2 regions of the Prevotella sp. Sow4_E9_plate genome follow, and region 2 is predicted to be linked to the other one. Evidence: riboswitches for the same ligand, from Rfam matches in the RefSeq annotation. Region 2 holds a riboswitch; the other holds the start of a gene.
The links. A riboswitch is a leader RNA that binds a small molecule or an ion and turns the genes downstream of it on or off. The one in region 2 is predicted to bind S-adenosylmethionine.
Positions count from the first base shown of each region.

Region 1: it holds a riboswitch for S-adenosylmethionine, as region 2 does, so the genes downstream of both, ACTQ53_RS01835 (NADAR family protein) here and ACTQ53_RS02210 (hypothetical protein) in region 2, are expected to answer to the same signal.

Region 1 covers NZ_JBQKLN010000003.1:16,545-19,696, forward strand. Annotated here, with positions in the region: gene ACTQ53_RS01830 (hypothetical protein) at 1-639, opposite strand, end outside; gene ACTQ53_RS01835 (NADAR family protein) at 636-1,439, opposite strand; SAM-I-IV-variant riboswitch at 1,432-1,555, opposite strand; gene ACTQ53_RS01840 (hypothetical protein) at 1,771-2,436, opposite strand; gene ACTQ53_RS01845 (hypothetical protein) at 2,538-3,080, opposite strand; gene ACTQ53_RS01850 (hypothetical protein) at 3,041-3,152, opposite strand, start outside.
Region 2 covers NZ_JBQKLN010000003.1:116,753-119,904, reverse strand. Annotated here, with positions in the region: gene ACTQ53_RS02230 (DUF3990 domain-containing protein) at 1-154, opposite strand, end outside; gene ACTQ53_RS02225 (DUF3791 domain-containing protein) at 151-369, opposite strand; gene ACTQ53_RS02220 (hypothetical protein) at 375-617, opposite strand; gene ACTQ53_RS02215 (TIGR02452 family protein) at 773-1,627, shown strand; gene ACTQ53_RS02210 (hypothetical protein) at 1,659-1,910, opposite strand; SAM-I-IV-variant riboswitch at 1,910-2,021, opposite strand; gene ACTQ53_RS02205 (secondary thiamine-phosphate synthase enzyme YjbQ) at 2,315-2,728, shown strand; gene ACTQ53_RS02200 (hypothetical protein) at 2,758-3,152, opposite strand, start outside.

The sequences.
Region 1 (3,152 bases), 100 kb from region 2:
TATGAAAGCCTTGTGCCCACATTCGCATTGATATGTAAGCCACTCGTTTTCATTCGCCCAAAGTCTTAACATCGTGCCAATACAGATAGGTTGACATACCATATATACTTTCAATGGTATTGTAGCCATTGCCCATTCCTTATGAGCAAGAATTTCATTTCGATGCTCATAAAGCAATTCGATGTTGTCTATATATGGACTCCATATCCTTTTTTCAGCCAAATTATGCTCTCTTTGTTTGACTAATGATGTAATTGTATCATGAACGTTTTTGAGCGTAAGATGTTCGTATTCTCCTGCTGCCTTGCTGTATCGGCTACAGTGTTGCTTTAAGCGACTTAGCCTGTCGGAATTGTCTTTTTGAAAAAGAACATCTTTGATTACCTCCGATATGGTAGCCACTTGTGTAATACTTTCCAACCATTCCAATAAACCACCTAAAGTGTATATGAAATCTCTGTCTTGATATACAGGTATCAAAAACATACGGCTGTTATCGAAAATGAACTCTCTATGTTCGTAAAAGAAATCAGCATGTTCGCAAAAATACCTTATGGTATTCTTGTTACTGTGCTTTTGGCCGCCATAGAGCTTTAACTCCTTGCCACTCTTTATTTTGATTGTATTGCTAATTTTCATGCCACTATATGTAAGTTAGACATTGGTGTGTTGTTGGTTGGGAACGTGAGGCGTTTGCCCATGATGTGAATGTCTTTTGACTCCAAAAGAGCGTAGTCTATTGGTGGTTCTACGCCTTGTATAAGACAATCACGGCAAATCATGAGAATCTTTCCTAAGTTATTCTGACCGACAAACGTTCCAATGCCATTGACTTTGCAAGTCTCACTGTTTACCAAACGCTTCAAAGCAGCCTTGGATATGTTTGGATAGTCTGCCTTAGCCTGTTTGATGGTTTCCTTTTTAACCTCTGCTCTTCTTGCAGCCAACTCAAAGTTGGTGCATCCCCAAACTTCCTTTGTGTCGCAATGTTGTATGGTTGTGTCCTCGATAATGATAGCGTCATTTGGTAGTTGCAAGAGCATCTTGGCAAAATCCGCATTATCCTTGCACTTCTGCCATACTACGTAAAGCATCCACTGTATGCGAAATGTCGAGAAGTCACTACGGATGAATCTCTTGTATTTGTTCTTGACAAAGCGTTTGGCTGCAAAGCCGCTTGTCTGTCGGTGCATTTCCTCCTGTATAGCCCGATGTTCGTCAGATGAGTCCGAAAACTCACCGCACAAATAAAGCGTCTCACTATCACGCCAAGTTATGTCTCCGAATGAAAACGGATAGCCACCTGCCATATTACTGAGACGCATGTTAATGCCATTCACCAAGTCAGAAGTCTTGGAGAACGACAAACAGTTAAAGTGTGAAGCGTTGATGTACTCCACACGACCTAAGATGATTTCTGATGTTTTTGATGTTGCCATAAAATTTTAATTTAAAGATGAATAATCAAGCCTTAAACTCACATCTATTTTACCACCGTGGCAATGGCTAATCTGCTCGGTTGGTTCTGTATTTAAACAGTCTCTTGATGCTTGTCAATAAATAAAAGAACAACTCCCCATTTTGGAAAGCGGTTGCAAAATTACGTTCTTATTCTGAGAAAAACGAAAAGATTGTGCTAAGAAAAGTTAACGATGATTAGTTTAGAGTTCTGCTAAATAGTATTTGTGCTTATCAAATGATTTGGATATGGGGTCTTGTTATATGGAAAGAGGCTGCCAGAAGCAGCCTCCATAAATCTGTATTTCAATATTACCAATATGTTATTTTGACAGTCTCTTTGTGTAGAAGTCCATCGTAAACAATCTCTGTTGGTCTGCCTTGCTCGTCTGAAGAAGTTATTTTGTCTTCCCAATTTTTAGGTATGTAAATCGAACTCCCGATGATGTCTAAAATAGGTATTGACATTTTTTCTTCCGTTTTAGCGTTTCCCCAAATATCTTCTCTTTCTTCGTGAGCATTATTTTCTTCGTCATAGGCAAATGTACTTGTGTCGTATTCATCTTTGATTTTTACAATACGGTTCTTGCTGTCATATGTAACATTGCACAATGTGTAGTTGTCACAGGAAATAATATCTTCATTTGCGCTAACCTTGTTATACTCCACCTCTTTACCATCCTGTGATATTAGTTTCCCTTGTTTTATGGTGTAACTGTGAGAAGAAGTAAAGGTAGTATAGTCTCTATTGCACTTAACGCTGATAAGAAATCCCTGTTTGTTAAATTCGTATATAGAATTCTCTTTTTCGCTTGTCATACGAATTTGTTTAATTCCATTGGGTAATCCTATAACTTCAACATCAGAAAAAGATGGTGTAGGAGCAGAAGGTCTATAATTTCTTTTTTTTCTTTCTTCTTTTTGCTGCTGCATTGCCTTTTCATGTTCGATAGAATCTCTTACATGCTTTTCTGCCATCTCTGCATTGTATTCTTCTAATTCAACTTGTTTTGCGTGATTGCTATATTGTATTAATCCTATAACTGCAATTATAAAGCAAGCGACCACTAAAAATATGGTTAAACACGATTTTCCATACTCTTAGTTTTAATTTCTTCTTCCTTCTTTTCTTCTTTCTTCTTTTCAAAATTTTCTTTCTTCTTTTCTAAAACCCCAATGGCAGATGAAGGATAATACATCTTTAGTAATTTCTCCTTCTGATTTTCTGTTAAGCCAAAATCTTCTTGCTTTAAATATTTTTCAAAGTTTTTGTAATGAGCAACTCGTTCTTCTAATGTTTTTAATTTATGCGTACGAATACTACTGAGGGTACGGTCTTTTCCAAGTCCGTCTACATAGAAATAATTTTCCTTCCTATCTAGGTTGAAATGTATAACGTAAAATGGAATAGTTATAGGAACGCCATCGTCTTGCAATTTAGAGATTACAGACTCATCATACCAAGGATTCATGCTGCGGATACTGCTTGAAAATTGTTCTTTCCCTAATCTATTCCAAATTTCATTAGGAGTCTCTTCACATTTACTAATGTTTACATCAAAGTCGGTTTCATATTTACCTTCTATCGATTCCTTGATATATAAATCGCTGTCATAGAACATGCTATAGCTATCAAACGAAGGTAGCTTTTGAATACTATCATCGTATGATGGGATGATAATTTTTTTTCGCCT
Region 2 (3,152 bases):
AGCCAACAATACGAGTTCGCTTGATTGCCATCTCCATTGCCTGCGGAAAAATATCCGTCAGATAAAAACCTTGCCCAAAATCCTTATAAGGCTTACACTTAGTAAAATCAATCTTGTCTATAAACAGATTGGATCCATGATACAACTCTATCATACCAAAGCCCCTCCATTCCTATGACAAATAACAGCCAAATCATCCACTGCATCATCTAAAGAAAGAAGATGCTCCGCTCCATAACATTCATACAAAAAATCCAATCCCTTATGCCTTTTCAGATAAGCATAGGATTGCTTCAAAGATATGCCAAACCGCTGTGCAAATTGGCTCACACAATATATAATGTAATAAGTCTTACTTTCTAATTCCATAATTCTCAACCTACCTTTCCATATTTAATTTCCTCCTTCAGCAACTCATAGTTGTAGCCAGAACTCTGATAATATAGCCCTGTCTCTAAATCCTGAAGTTTCTCGAATAACTCTGAATTATAAACACAATCTAAAGCTTCTTCAAGAGAATACTTGAAGTCTTCCATCAGCCACATTGCCATATCTTTGATACGGGCATTAATCAATATGCCTATCTGTCCGGCAGAAAGTTTTGTTTGTCCTTCCATAATTATATATTTTTCTTTTGTGGGCAAATTTACAAAGAAATATCGAGAATACCACATATTTTATATATAAAAGTTTGGAGAATACAAAGAAAACTTATAATTTTGCCAAAAAAAACGGATTTTTAGTGACACAAACAAAATAAACAGAAGAAATCATGATAAACGACAGAAGACAACTGGCTGACGTGTATCAGCAAACTATAGATATTGTACTGAAGGGACATTACACATCTGAGAATGGGGAGGAAGTGAAACTGCTCGACAACACGAAGATGCTGAGGGGAAGCAGATTCTATACCAAACCACTGGATGCTTCTAATGTACCTAGTCTTGCAGAAGGTTCCACCAAGATTATAGTGAAGAATGACGACAGCATCCATTGCGGTCATCAGTTGCAACAGGAAGGATACAATCCCGTGGTTCTCAACCTGGCAAGCCGGCGCAACCCGGGTGGTGGCGTGAAGAACGGAAGCCGGGCACAGGAGGAAAGCCTCTTCCGCAGCACCAACCTCTTTCTCTCTATGTATCGCTATGCGGAATATGCCGAGGATTACGGTCTGGAGAAAAGCAAGTTCCAATATCCGATGCCTGTGAGATTCGGAGGTATCTATGTGCCAGACGCTACCGTATTCAGGGCTGGAGCCAAGGATAACTTTGCCTTGCTCGATACTCCTTACTATATGTCGTTCGTGGCAGTAGCCGCCATCAATCATCCTGATTTAGATAGAGATGGGAACATCTGTGAAGAAGATGCCGCATTGACAAAGAACAAAATGAGGACGATGCTGCGTATCGGTCTGCTGAACGGACACGACAGCATCGTGCTCGGTGCATTCGGTTGCGGTGCCTTCCACAATCCTCCGAAACATATCGCAAGACTGTTTCACGAAGTCATCGACGAGAAGGAGTTCAAGGACAAGTACAAGCTCATCGCCTTCGCCATCCTTGAAGACCATAACTCGCCAAGAGGTGGAAACCTGCAACCCTTCATCGAGGAATTCAAGTCATAAGCTCCCACAGATTTACACAGATGGGGCTTGATTAGCAGTAATCAATGCCTCGCTTCTCGCACTCACCTCGCAAGGCGGCGAGGAAGTAACTGCGCTCGCTGCCCCAACCACGAACCTTGCGCTCGTGATCCACGGTCTGCTTCAAATGCTCATCGCTGTAAGCGGCAAAACGGGCTGCATACTCTGAAATTCTTGACTCGGCATCAGCTGTCTTAATTGTTGATGACTCGGCATTAGCTGCCATTACACTCTCATTGTTCTTTAAATCTGAATTTGGATTCATAAAGATAATTATTTTAAGTTGTTAAACACTTACACATTCTTTTACCACCGTGGTTATCTCTATGCGAAACTCGGTTGGTGTGCCGCAACTGGGCAACTCTTAATGCTTGATTTCGGGTGCAAAAGTACATCATTATTCTGAAACCACCAAATTTTTTCGGGATTATTTTTTCCTGTTTTTTTCCTTCTTCTAAAGAAGAAGTTTTTTCGGGGTAGCAGATAGCAAGAAAATACCCGACTTGATAAGAAGAGATATACTCGACTTGATTGAAGGAGATTCCCTTAAATGGTTAAACTTTCCTATATTTGCATTATAATAGTATTATAATAATAAAATTATAATTACCTTTGTAAATTGACAATCAGAAAGATACAAACAGTAGAAATATAAAAACAAAGAATGATATGATACAGCAAGTTGAATTTTCATTGCGCCCGCTTCCTCGCGGCTTTCATCTCGTAACCAACGAGGTGATGAGGAACTTGCCGGCACTGCCTAAGACAGGGATACTGAATCTCTTCGTAAGACATACCAGTTGCGGATTGTCGCTGAACGAGAACTTCGACCCTGATGTGAGACATGATTTAAAGGGTATCTTCGAAAGACTGGTTCCGGATGGTGACCCAAGATATCTGCACCAGGATGAAGGACCTACGGATATGTCGGCGCATGCCAAATCGAGCATGGTGGGGGTATCGCTCACCATTCCTATTACCAACGGAAGACTGAACCTTGGTACCTGGCAGGGAATTTACCTCTGTGAATTCAGAGAAGGAGGCGGAAGCCGACACCTCATCGCAACGATTATCGGGGAATAAAGAATCGTTGCAATAAATCGAAGTCGCCTCTATTTTTTGAAAGAATCGGAGGCGTCTTTTTCTATTTCACGGAAAAGGCCGAAGTATCTCTTGCATACCCAGACGATTCCTACTACCATTGCTATGACGAGGATTCCTCTTAAAAATCCACTTAATATCTTTGGCATACAATCCCAAATCGGCAGTAGATGCATCACAAATCCTAAAATTATCGTCAATACCAACACACCGATGGTCAAGAGTTTCTCGTTTTTGATAGCTGGCTCAGGATCCTCTAGTTCTACCAGGTTTCTCAACTGGTATATCTTATAGATAAAGAATACACAGTTCAGACATAAAAGAACAAAGCAAGCTACCATTCCTCCAAAAAACAGATCCTCGTTATCTATCAAATCAACACAACTAATCCATAGAAAGAAGAGAG